One region of the Acidovorax sp. 1608163 genome, then DNA from elsewhere that is predicted to be linked to it. Evidence: predicted binding sites of a transcription regulator. Region 1 holds the regulator's gene; the other holds the start of a gene.
What was found. The regulator FNR, encoded in region 1, switches genes on or off when oxygen is low (the NO sensors DNR and NnrR bind a similar motif). The targets are predictions, from matches to a motif close to TTGATNNNNATCAA.

Region 1 (6,660 bases):
CAAACCGCGCCTTGTGCTGTGCAAAGATCACAGACAAGGTTTCGTGGGGCGTAAGGCCCCCTCCTCCGATGGGGCTGCACATGCGGTCATAGTGATTGACCAGCGCCACCACCTGGCTGGATCGACTCAACTCTGCCGCGCCGCGACGCAAAGGAAAACCCGAGCCATCGACCATTTCATGGTGCTGCGCGATGGTGGCCAGCACCGGTTTGCCCCAACCCATGCGCGTGGCCAACGCTACCGAGGCGGCCACATGGCCCTCGTAGCGCGAGCGTTCAGCGAGGGTCATGGAAGAAGAGACATGGGCCAGCTGCAGCGGCATGCCCATTTTTCCGATGTCGTGCAGCAACGCGGCGACACCCAGGTCATGCAACTCGGCGCTTTTCATGCCCAGCGCTTTGCCCAGCAAAAGGCTGAGCACCATGACATTCACGGGATGCAGTGCGCCGGGCTCGCCAACGCCTTCTGAGAGCAGGCGAATGACCGAGTCGCTGCTTTCGAGCAACTCATCCACACACTCTGAAACCAGCGATACCCCCTCAGCTTGCGCAGCCTGGGGCTGGTCACTGACCAGTTTCTCCATCGCCATGTACTGGCGAGTGGCCAAGCGAAAGCGCTGATCGCAGGCCAACAAAGAAGCATTTTGGGCTGCCAGCAGCAGCCTGCGCCGCAACGCCAGGGCATTCTCGGCCCCGGCGGTCAATGAGGCAGAGGGTTGATCGGCAACAACGGGCTCCGGCGATGCGGGCTCTGGGCATGCTGACGGGGTTTCGGGTTCTGGCGGAATCACGCCATGGCGAAACTCTGGATCGCTTTTCTTGGGCAGCACCTTGATTTGGGTGAGTCCCAACTCGCGCAGGGTTGCGATCTGCTCCGCGGAACCCACCCTGAAATTGCTGACGGGAAACGGATGCTGCATCCAACTCAAATCCAGCTGGATATACATGCCAATTCGCAACTGGCTGATATCGATAAGAACTGAGGTATTCACAGCGCAATAGGTGACAGTGGGGAAATGTAACAATGCCGCGACAATTGTTAAGCCCATTATCACCAGTTCTGATGGCCGCCTGAGCAAGGCGTTTACCCCCTATTTCCAGCAGTGCTTTTCTGGAAAAGAGGTCGAAATCAGACGCGAAAGCCGCAAAACCATGTGCCCAGCGGGGGCCCTCTCAGCGCACCGCTCGCCAGACGCAGAAAAATGGCTGCCTAGCAAAGGTGGATCGGCAACTCCAGCAAGATGTAAAAGCTGGCAGAGTGTGGTGAAATTGTCAAAAAGCGACCGACTGATCGCGGGCCATGCAAGCCAAAGCAGTCGGCAGACTCTTTGAACAGGTTCTTAGCAAGCAAGGCCAAGCGCCTGGCTCAACGGCACCACAGTGAAGGCTTGTACACCAAGTCCATCCACAGCGCCCACACCGCAACGCCGCACAATAGGGCGCCACTGATACGAGCCCCCCAATCACCCTGCAACGCTTGGAGGTGCTTGCGCCCCCAATGCCATGCCAGCGGGCCACCGACCAACCACAGGCCGCTGCCCACGGCGAAGAGCGCCATCGACAATGCCCCTTGCACAGGGCCGCCACTGAGTGCTGCCACCAACAGCGCAGAGTAAAGCAGCCCACAGGGCATCAGAGCCCACAACACCCCAGCCGACGCCACCCCGGCAGGGGTGCCCACCAAGGGACTGACACGCGCCCACACCGAGCGACCGGCCTGCTCCACCCAGGCAGGCTGGCGCAGCTGAACCATCATCATCAGCCCCCAACCCAGCACAGCAACGTGCATGAGCGTCCACACGGGCCGCAGCGCCATGGATTGCTGGGTGACCCAGGCCAGGCTCTCCATCGCCCAGGCCGACAAGGCCCCCAGCAGCGAATAGCCCAGCACACGGCCACTGTGAAAGGCCAACTGGCGCAGAAAAGAAGGTGCTGCGCTGCGCGGCATCCAGTGCACAGGCTGCTCTGCAGGACGAGTTTCTGCCGCTGAAGCGCCCGCCCCCACCACCGCACCGCAAGGCGCCGAACACATGGCAACGCAGTGGGTCCCACCCAGGAGCCCCATCACCAACGCCGTCCAGGCCACAGCACCAGTCATATAGAGGGTCAGATGATGCGAGAGAACTTGGCCCGCGTGCGATCAGCTTGCAGGTAGCGATCAAACACCATGGCAATGCCACGCACAAAGAACCACCCCATGGCCGTCACACGCACCCCCTCATCACCGATCTCTACCAGGCCTTGGGTCTGCATGTCCTGGAGCTGATCCAACTCAGCAGCAAAGTAGCGGCGGAAGTCAATCAGCCAAGCTTGCTCCATGGGCTCAATAAGCAACTCGCCTTGGCACATCAAGGCCATGATGGCAGCACGGCGCACCAGATCGTCCCGATTCAGTGCCAAGCCACGGACCACGGGCAGACGCCCCTGGTCGAGGTGGTCGTAGTACTCATCCAGAGTTTTGGCATTTTGGCTATAGGTGGCGCCAATGCGCCCAATGGCCGATACGCCCAAGCCAATCAGGTCGCAGTCAGGCTGCGTGCTGTACCCCTGGAAATTGCGATGCAAGCGCCCTTGCCGCTTGGCGATGGCCAGGGCATCGGTGGGCAGCGCAAAATGGTCCATGCCAACGTACACGTAGCCCGCCTCCAAAAAGGCATCGAGCGAACGCGACAACATGGCCACCTTCGCGCCCCCTGTGGGCAGTTCAGCGGAGATGATGCGGCGCTGGGGCTTGAAGCGGTCTGGCAAATGGGCATAAGCGTACAGAGCAATCCGATCCGGGCGGAGTTGAGCGATCTGGGAGAGCGTACGGTCAAATGACTCAGGGGTCTGGCGTGGCAAGCCGTAAATCAAATCCACATTGATGGAATCAAACCCAATGGACCGGGCGGACTCCACCAAAGCAAAGACCTGCTCGGCGGGCTGGACCCGGTGCACGGCTTTTTGTACCTCAGTGTCAAAGTCTTGCACACCAAAGCTCAGCCGGTTAAAGCCCAACTCGGCCAGCAAGGCCAAGCGCTCGGCATCCACGGTCCGCGGGTCCACCTCGATCGAATACTCCCCTCCAGGCGCCAGCGTGAAACTGCGCTTGAGCATAGACATGAGTTCGCGCAAGCCCTCATCCGAGAGAAACGTCGGCGTGCCCCCCCCAAATGCAGCTGACTGACCACCTGCCCTGCACCACACTGGGCCGTGTGCAGATCAATCTCACGGCTCAGATAGCGCAAATAGACATCGGCGCGGTCATGGTGTTTGGTGATGATCTTGTTGCAAGCGCAGTAGTAGCATAGCGACTCGCAAAATGGAATGTGCACGTACAGTGACAATGGCATTGCCTTGGCACCTGTCCCCAGATGCCTCTGCGCCAATGCCAAGGAATATTCCTCTTGGCCAAATGCCTCCACGAAACGGTCTGCCGTGGGGTAGGAGGTGTATCGAGGACCTGGCACGTCAAAGCGGGTCAGGAGTTCTGGGGTAACTGCGGTCATGGGGATATCCTTGCGTACTAGCTTACTGTGCCGCACCCCTCCTCTTGCGTCCTTGACCTGCATCAAGTGAAGTCATCTCCACAAGAGCGACAATTTGATGCATATCATCTGCCACTACTCGCAGACCGAGGCATACCGGCCTCCCTCGTCGTGCACGATATGCCCGAACATCAACCAGGTTTCTGTGCCATGAATCCGCTCACCATCAAAGTCGCTTGCTCCAACTGCAACCTCCGCGAGCTTTGCATGCCCGTTGGCCTCAATGACGAACAGCTGCAGCGCATCGACGAGGTGGTGGCCGTGCGCCGCAAAGTCAAGCGCGGTGGCACACTCTTTCGCAATGGCGAAGCCTTCACCTCGCTGTACGCCATTCGCACGGGTTTCTTCAAGACCTGCGTAGCCACTGAAGATGGTCGCGATCAAGTCACGGGCTTTCAAATGGCCGGGGAGATCATCGGCCTGGATGGCATTGTGAATGATCACCATACCTGCGACGCCGTGGCATTGGAAGATGCCGAAGTCTGTGTGATGCCGTTTGATCGCATTGAAGAACTATCACGCGAAGTGACTGCACTACAGCACCATGTGCACAAAATCATGAGCCGCGAAATCGTGCGCGAACACGGCGTGATGCTCCTTTTGGGCAGCATGCGGGCTGAAGAGCGTTTGGCAGCCTTCCTTCTCAACCTGGTACAGCGCCTGCATGCCCGCGGCTTCTCTCAATCAGAGTTGGTGCTGCGCATGACCCGGGAAGAAATTGGCAGCTACCTGGGCCTCAAATTGGAAACCGTGAGCCGCACCTTCTCCAAATTCGTAGAGGATGGAACTGTCGAAGTTCGCCAACGCCACGTGCGAATTTTGGACACCGACGCGCTACGCCGCATCGTGAACAACCAACAAGCCTGCCACTGATCGGTTGGGTCTTGAGGCATGCCGACTAACGGAGGCATGCCATCCGGCCTCATGGGCAAGACGGTGTCTTGCGGCAATCGTCAGGTCGATCTTGGTCAGGCACAGGACAGCGGTTGAGTTCAAACGGTGACATGGCCAGCAGCGTGGTCAAAGCGCCGGACGCCATGGTCAGCACCCAGAAGGCAAAGAAGGCCAGCGTGTACACCCCCAGCCGAGACAATGCCAGCGGCTGCCCAAACCAGTGCAGGTCTTGGGGGTCAACCATTGCAAACACCAACACCTCCAAAGCCCCGGCGACCAAAAAGGCCGGCCAAGCAATCCACATCAAACGCTGTGTCCACATCGTGGTGTCTCCGTATGGTTTTGAGAAGGCATCGATGCCTGGGCCTACCGCACCGCCATGAAGGCCCAGGCTCCGCAACTAGCGGGGCTGGTCTTTGAGCGGTGTCACGGCATGGTTGCGGCCCTTGAGCGCAGGCGCCATGCCAGGCTGCGGGTTCTCCAGCCTCTTGTTGATATCAATGCCTTGCTGGTAGTAGTCTTCAGCCACAACGGGGTCAGGGCTGGAGACGGCAATCCACAAGGTAACGAAGCCCGCTACCACGACGATAGCGGGGCCAGAGAGCACCAGCCAAACATGGCCAAACTTCCACCAAGGAGCCGCCTGAACGGGAGCGGGAGCTGAAGAGGAAATCGAAGACATAGCAAACTCCATCAAAACGGGTAAGACAGCGAGACCACAGGCTGCTTACCGAGGAACCAAAAAGACCGTTTTTTCCGATACATGGGCGCCACCACCTTCCGCCCCAATCTCAAACGTCACAGGGTGCGAACCCGGCGTTGCGGACCCATAGGGCACCTGCAAGCGCACCGCCACCCAACGTGACTGCGCAGGCTCAATGTCCACAGCAGACTCCGATACAACCTCCAAGCCTTCCAGCCCCTTGGCTGCTACGTGGTAGCGCTGAGGCGACTCCGTCGCATTCATGATCTGGATACGGTAGATGTTCTCCAGCTTACCGCCCGCAACGATGCGAGACAAGGCGGCGCGATCCCGCACAACGTCGACCTTCAAAGGCGTTCTGGTCATCAGGCTGGCAAGCATGGCCACACACAAGGCCACCAGCACGGCGCTGTAAATCAACACACGGGGCCGCAGCACGCGCCGCAGGATCTGAGACTGCGACCAGCGCTTCACGACGCCGTTCTGGGTAGTGAACCGAATCAAGCCACGGGGGTACTTCACCTTGTCCATGACGGTGTTGCACGCATCCACGCACAACCCGCACCCAATGCACTCGTACTGCAGCCCTTTGCGAATATCAATACCCACAGGGCACACCTGTACACACAGCGTGCAGTCGATGCAATCCCCAAGGCCCTTGGCCTTGTGATCCACGGTCTTGCTGCGGGGCCCACGCGGCTCACCACGCGCCACGTCGTAGCTGACGATGAGCGTGTCCTTGTCAAACATGGCGCTCTGAAAGCGTGCATAAGGACACATGTACTTGCACACTTGTTCACGCATGAAGCCCGCATTGCCATAGGTGGCAAAACCGTAAAACAGCACCCAGAAAATCTGCCAGCCGCCCTGCAACGCGATCAGCTCAGCACCCAGCTCGCGGATCGGCACAAAGTAGCCAACGAAAGTGAACCCTGTCCACAGGGCTACTGCAATCCAAATGGCTTGCTTCAAAAACTTTTTGCGAACCTTCTCAAAGGTCCATGGACCGCCATCCAGGCGCAAGCGGGCACTGCGATCACCTTCGATCTTGTGCTCAATCCACATAAAGATTTCGGTGTACACCGTTTGCGGACACGCAAACCCACACCACAAGCGCCCTGCCACGGCAGTGAACAAGAACAGAGACAGTGCCGAAATGATCAGCAGCCCCGTGAGGTAGATGAAATCCTGCGGATACAGGACCAGACCAAAAATGTAAAAGCGGCGCGCGCCCAGATCGAACAGCACCATTTGGCGCTGCCCCCACTCCAGCCAGGGCAGGCCATAGAACACCAACTGGGTCAGGAACACCATGGCCCAGCGCCACCGGGCAAACAAGCCGCTGATCGATCGCGGGTAAATCTTCTTCTGCGCCTCATACAGGGAGACGATCTCAACCTGGCTGCTGGAGGCATCGGAAGCATCAGCCGCAACGGGAGCGATGGGAATGACCTTGCGAGGAGACTCGCTGGGTTGCTTCATGGTGGCGCTCTTTAATTCTTCAAAACTTCTCAACCCAAACAACAAAGGGCGGCAT
Region 2 (6,660 bases), 2.4 Mb from region 1:
CGGCGAAGCGGGTTGATCCGAGGCGACGCAGGGTGCCGCAGGGTCAGAGAGTGCCCTTGAGCCACTGCGCAAAGGCGGCGCATTCCCAGCGCTCCATGGCGCCGGCGCGCCAGCACAGGTAGTGGGCGTGGGGGCTGTGGGCTTCGATGGGAAACAGCCGCACCAGCGTGCCATGCTCCAGCCAAGGCGCGCCCAGTTTCAGGCGCACCAGGGCCACGCCCATGCCGGCTGCGGCGGCATCGCACATGAGGCCAATGTCGTTGAATTGCGAGCCCTCGTTGGGCTCGGCCCAGTCAAGCTGGCTCACGGCAAACCAGGTACGCCAGGGCTCCAGGGGGCTGCGCAGCAGGGGCAGACCTTCCAGGTCTTCTGGGCGTTCAAACGGGCCGTGTTCGCGCACGAATGTGGGGGACGCCAAGGGCGTCACCACATCCCGCGCCAGCTCGACATGCTCCACATCGGCGTAGTGGCCGGGGCCAAAGCGCACCATCAGGTCAGCATCCTCGGCCACCACATCCAGCAGCGGGATGGACACCTGCAGGGCCAGGTCGATTTCCGGGTAGGCCTCGGTGAACTGTCGCAGGCGTGGGATGAGAATGGTGCGCGCAAAAGTGGGCGTGACGGCCAGCTTCAGGCGCCTGCGCCCGGGGGCTGTGGCTTCACCTGGAAAACGCTGTAGTGCCCCCAGCCCTTCGCGCACATGGGCCAGGTAGGCGCTGCCCTCGGTGGTGAGCGAAAAGTCCGCTCGCCCAAAGAGGCACACGCCCAGCATCTGCTCCAGCTGCTTGACGCGGTGGCTCACGGCGCTGGGCGTGACGCACAGCTCATCGGCAGTCTGCGTCACGCTGCGCAGCCGAGCCAGGGCCTCAAACGTCAGCAGGCACTGGATGGGTGGAATGCGCCTTGCGGCGCTGTTGAGCAAGGAGACCGCAGCGGTGGTAGCCACTTCAATGCACCCATCAAGCCCGCAAAGGCTTTATCGGAACACCACCGTCTTGTGGCCGTTGAGCAGCACGCGGTGCTCGCTGTGCCACTTCACGGCGCGTGCCAGCACCTGGCTTTCGGTGTCGCGGCCACGCGATGTGAGGTCTTCCACGGTGTCGGTGTGGTCGGCACGGGCCACGTCCTGCTCGATGATGGGGCCTTCGTCCAGGTCGGCCGTCACATAGTGGGCCGTGGCGCCAATCAGCTTCACACCCCGGTCATGGGCCTGGTAGTAAGGCTTGGCACCCTTGAAGCTGGGCAGGAAGCTGTGGTGGATGTTGATGGCGCGGCCTGCCAGTTTGCGGCACAGGTCATCGCTGAGCACCTGCATGTAGCGCGCCAGCACCACCAGCTCAGCGCCTTCGGCTTCGATGATCTCGAATTGCTTGGCTTCGGCCTGGGCCTTGGTGGCTGCTGTGACGGGAATGTGGTGGAACGGCACGTTGTAGCTGGCCGCCAATTGATAGAACTCGCGGTGGTTGCTGATGATGGCGCGGATGTCCACCGGCAGCAGGCCGGACTTCCAGCGGAACAGCAGGTCGTTGAGGCAATGGCCTTCTTTGCTGACCAGCAGCACGGTCTTCATGGGCTCGGCCGTGGTGTGCAGGCTCCAGCGCATCTCGAAGGGCTCGGCAAAGGTGGCCAGGCGCGCCTTCAGCGTGGCGTGGTCATGCTGGTCGCAGGCGAACTGCACGCGCATGAAAAACAGGCCCGTGGCGTTGTCGTTGTACTGGGCAGCTTCTTCAATGTTGCCGCCGTGCTCCATCAGAAAACCGGAGACAGCGTGCACCAGCCCCAGTCGGTCGGGGCAAGACAGGGTGAGGATATAGGCTTGGGTCATAGGCGCCACATTGTCGCAGCACCGGCGGTGGCTTGGCGCTGCGGGGCTACTTGTGGCGGGTTCTTGGACCTGGGCGTGGGGCCCAGAGCGCTTATTCCAGTTGCTTGCGCAATGCTTCGCAGTGGTCGGGCGCATCCCGCCAGGGCGATGTCCACACCAGGTCTGCGTCGGCCGGAACGAGGCGGCCCACGGCGTCGGCTGTGGCTTGTTGGCTGTGGGAGGGCTGGGCGGTCTGGGTTTCGCTGGACGCTCCTTCGGGCGTGGGGGCTTTTTGCTGCAGCGCCACCACGATGCGAACAGTCAGGTCTTTGGGCAAATGCACGGGCACCCCAGCGGTGCGCAGGGTATGGCCTGCTCCAGTGATCAGCAAGGCGGTGGTACCTGGGCTGCGGTGGGCTTCTGCCAGGGTCTGGGCCATGGCCTTGTCGCGCGCGATCTGGATGCGTGCCATGCCCGGTACCTGGGCTTGTGCCAGCAGGTGGCAATGCCCCTCGCGGATGGCTTCGCGCTGCCGCTCCAGGGCTTCGGGGCGCAAGGCCTGGTCCAGGCCCTGGTCGCGCATGGCGCTGCGGGCCTGGGTGCGCGGCAGATTGCCCCCCAGCACGGGCACACCTGCGCGCACGGCTTCCATGATGGCGGGGCTGTACTGCGCCCAGGGCCAAGCCGCCTCTTGCCACTGCAGTGCGCTTTGTACCTGGGCTGGTGTGGCTGATGTGGGCAGTGCGGCTGTGCTGGTGCCGCGTTCGGCCATTTCCAGCACCACCGCGCCCAGCTGGTTGCGGATGGCCAGCCATTTCACGGCTTCGTGCTGCATGCGCTGGTGCTCCGGGTCGTCATGCTGCTCGCCCAGGAGCAGCACATCGGCAGGCAGCACGGTGCGCAGCACCAGGGGCCATTGCGTGCCGGTGGCGCTGGGGGGCGGTGGGCGCAGCCTGCCAAAGCGGCACCTATCACCACGGCACCCAGGGCGCGGCGCAGCAGAGGGCGGGCAGACGAAGAATGGGGGCGTGAGCGGGAAAACAGTGAACGCATGCGCAAATGCTACGCGGTTGTTTCTTGACTTGGGTCAAGAGTCCCCAAGGGGGCATGTTTACACTGCGGCGATGCGAACCTCTCCATCCTTGACCGCAAAGCTGCTGGCGCTGGGGGCCGGCTTCTTGCTGGTGGCCCTGGGCTCCATAGGCCTGACCCTGTGGGTGACCTGGAAGCTGGAGGGCGGGGCCGCTGCGGTGAACGAGGCGGGGCGCCTGCGCATGAACATGCTGCGCATGGTGCTGGTGCTGCAGACGGAACCCGTGCAAGCCGTGCAACAGCGCGCCAAAGAGTTTGACGCCAGCCTGGAGCTGCTGCGCACCGGTGACCCGGCCCGCCCTTTGTTTGTGCCCTGGGGCGACGAGACGCGCCCCCGGTTTGAGGCCATCCGCGCGGAATGGACCGCCCTGCACCGCCAGTGGACGCAGGAGCCCCGCCCGGACCGGGTGCAGGCGCTGGCGCAGGCCGACCACTTTGTGGAGCAGGTGGACCAGTTTGTGGAGACCATCGAGGTGCAGATTGCCGGGTGGACGGCCGCGCTGCACCTGTTTCAGCTGTGCATGATGGCGCTGGCGATTGCGGCGGCCGTGACTTTCATGGCGGTGAGTTACCTGCTGGTGATCAACCCGGTAGCGCGGCTGCAAAATGCCCAAGCCCGCTTGCGCCAGGGCGACTTGGGCACCCGGCTGCCCATCGAGACTGATGACGAGTTTGGCCAGCTGTCTGCGGGGTTCAACCTCATGGCCCACGCGTTGCAGGCCTCGCATGAGGGGCTGGAGCAAAAAGTGCAGGAGAAGACCGCCAGCATTGCCGTGCAAAACCAGCGGCTGGCGGCGCTCTACGAGGTCAGCGGACTGGCCTCGGATGCGGGCAGCCTGCAGGCGTTGGCCAACGGCTTTGTGCGCCAGATCCGGCGCGTGGCCGGGGCCGATGCGGTGGCCGTGCGCTGGTCGGACGAAGCCAACGAGCGCTATGTGCTGCTGGCCAACGATGGGCTGCCCAAAGCCATGGCCGAGCAAGAGCACTGTCTGCACACTGGCGCTTGCCACTGCGGCCAGCCGCAGGAAAAAGCGCGCACCCGCGTCATCCCCATCACGCCCACATCGGCCGTCGCTTTGCCCCACTGCCGCGAGGCCGGGTTTGAGACCATGGTCACCATCCCCGTGCAAATGCAGCAGCGTGTCCTGGGCGAGGTGGACCTGTTCTTTCGCTCCCCTGTGGTGCTGAACGACGAGCTGCGCGAACTGCTGGAGGCCATGACGCGCCACCTGGCCAGCGCCATGGAAGGCCTGCGTGCCACGGCCCTGGAGCGCGAGGCCGCCGTGGCGCAAGAGCGCAGCATGATTGCGCGCGAACTGCACGACTCCATCGCCCAGTCGCTGGCGTTCCTGAAAATCCAGACCCAGCTGCTGCGCGATGCGGTGACCAAGGGTGACACCGCCAAGCGCGACCGCAGCATTGACGAGCTGGATGTGGGTGTGCGCGAGTGCTACAGCGATGTGCGCGAGTTGCTGGTGCACTTTCGCACCCGCACCAGCGAGGAAGACATCGAAACCGCGCTGCGCGCCACGCTGTCCAAGTTTGAGCACCAGACGGGCATGGCCGCCACGCTCGCCATGTCGGGCCACGGCCTGCCGCTGCCGCCCGATGTGCAGATCCAGGTGCTGCACATGGTGCAGGAAGCCTTGTCCAACGTGCGCAAGCATGCCAACGCCAGCCGGGTGGCGTTGCGCGTGGAGCGCCACCCCCGTTGGCGCTTTGAAGTGCAGGACGACGGCATCGGCTTTGAAGCCGCGCAGGTGCCGCCCGATTCGGTGCATGTGGGGCTTGGCATCATGCGCGAGCGCGCACAGCGCATCGGTGCCGTGGTGCAAGTACATTCACAGGCAGGCCAGGGCACGCGCGTGTGCATTGAGCTGCCCAGCAGCCCGCGCCCACCGGCCCCAGCGGCGACGCCTGCCCCGGCGCCGGTGCCCGCTGCTCCCGCTGTACACCAGGAACTTTTGACGTGACCCTTGCCGCTGCTGTCCGCCCCTTGACCCTGCTTGTGGTGGACGACCACACCCTGTTTCGCCGGGGCCTGATCGCCTTGTTGGGGCAGGATGCGGGGCTGGAGGTGGTGGGGGAAGCGGGCGATGCGGCCGAAGCCCTGCGCCTGGTGCCACGCCTGCAGCCCGACGTGATCCTGCTGGACAACCACTTGCCTGGCGTGATGGGCGTGGACGCCATTCGCGGCCTGCGCGAGGTGTCTCCACACTCGCGGGTGCTCATGCTCACCGTCAGCGAGGATTCGCAGGACCTCGCCGCCGCCCTGCGCAACGGCGCGCAAGGCTATCTGCTCAAGACCATCGATGGCGACCTGCTGGCCCAGGCCATCCGCCGCGCGGCGCGCGGCGAGCCCGTGGTCAGTCCTGAGCTCATGGGCAAGCTGGTGGCTGCGTTTCAGGCCCAGGGCGGCCCGCCCGAGCCCGTGCCTGCGGGGGTTGTGGCCGCGCCAGCCCCTGAAGACGAGGTGTCTCCGCTGTCACCGCGCGAAGAAGACGTGCTGCGTGAAATTGCTCGCGGCCTGAGCAACAAAGAGATCGCCCGCACACTCGATATTGCCGAGACCACCGTCAAGATCCATGTGCAACACATCCTGCGCAAACTGGGGCTCACCTCGCGCGTGCAGGCCGCGGTCTACGCGTCAGACCGTCAGCGCATCGAATAGCTCTGGGGCCATCGGCCCCATGCCGCCACGCAGCTCGCAGCGGGTGTGCCGCTCAGTGCGGGCCGATCTGCTGGACCTCTCCCTCCAAGATTTGAATGCTCTCAAAATGAGAGCTGTTTGCGCTTGTTTTACGGGCGATGGAAGCTACTTCTTATTGAAGAGTGGCGCCTCATAGGCGTGAGGTGCTCCTGAATTTGCAGTGTCTTGATGTTGTCAAGATAGTTCGCTATAAACCGCCCTGTTGATCTTCCGTGTGCTTCGCGGCTGCTCTTGCCAAAGGCCATAGTTCTTTCGAACGATGGTGCTCCCCGTGTGACTACTCCCTCTGCCGTGCCAGACACGTTCTAGCGAAGGATGGGCAAGCTCCCCGATAAGAGGGACGATGCCTGTCATCCAATACGAGAGGACTAGCGCCATGGCACAAACCACTTTGCCCTCGGGCAACAGCCCACAGCGCACCCGTCAGGCTTGGTCGGTACTGATCGTCAGTACTTTCGCCTTCACGGTCTGCTTTATGGTCTGGATGATGTTCGGCGTCATCGGGATCCCCATCAAAAAGATGCTCAACCTGAACTCCACGCAGTTCGGGTTGCTCATGTCCATGCCCGTGCTTACGGGCTCGCTGGTGCGGGTGCCGCTGGGCATCTGGACCGACAAGTTCGGCGGCCGCATCGTGATGGCCGCTGTGATGGCCACCACCGTGCCTGCCATCTGGATGATGAGCTACGCCACCGAATACTGGCACTTCCTCACCATCGGCCTGTTCGTGGGTTTGGCGGGGGGCTCGTTCTCGGTGGGCACGCCGTATGTGGCGCGCTGGTTCCCTAGGGAGCGTCAGGGCACAGCCATGGGCGTGTACGGCGCAGGCAACTCGGGTGCGGCCGTCAACAAGTTCGTGGCGCCTGTGATCCTGGTGGCCTTTGGCTGGACCATGGTGCCGCAGGTGTACGCCGCGATCATGCTGGGCACGCTGGTGCTGTTCTGGTTCTTTAGCCACAGCGATCCTTCCCACCTGGTGGCCAGCAACGTCAAGTTCACCGACCAGCTCAAGGCGCTCAAGGACCCCAAGGTGCTCAAGTACTGCCAGTACTAC

Region 2: the regulator FNR is predicted to act here: its motif matches at 2,882-2,895, upstream of EAG14_RS19685 (type IV pili methyl-accepting chemotaxis transducer N-terminal domain-containing protein).

The regions. Positions count from the first base shown of each region.
Region 1 is NZ_CP033069.1:1,769,354-1,776,013, reverse strand. Features, by position in the region: gene EAG14_RS08005 (HD-GYP domain-containing protein) at 1-946, opposite strand, end outside; gene EAG14_RS08000 (sulfite exporter TauE/SafE family protein) at 1,366-2,097, opposite strand; partial or broken gene hemN (oxygen-independent coproporphyrinogen III oxidase) at 2,106-3,487, opposite strand; gene fnr (fumarate/nitrate reduction transcriptional regulator Fnr) at 3,677-4,399, shown strand; gene EAG14_RS07985 (hypothetical protein) at 4,449-4,742, opposite strand; gene EAG14_RS07980 (FixH family protein) at 4,821-5,102, opposite strand; gene ccoG (cytochrome c oxidase accessory protein CcoG) at 5,148-6,605, opposite strand.
Region 2 is NZ_CP033069.1:4,430,565-4,437,224, reverse strand. Features, by position in the region: gene EAG14_RS19700 (LysR substrate-binding domain-containing protein) at 44-946, opposite strand; gene purU (formyltetrahydrofolate deformylase) at 977-1,825, opposite strand; gene EAG14_RS19690 (ChaN family lipoprotein) at 1,917-2,711, opposite strand; gene EAG14_RS19685 (type IV pili methyl-accepting chemotaxis transducer N-terminal domain-containing protein) at 2,929-4,869, shown strand; gene EAG14_RS19680 (response regulator) at 4,866-5,567, shown strand; gene EAG14_RS19675 (nitrate/nitrite transporter) at 5,983-6,660, shown strand, end outside.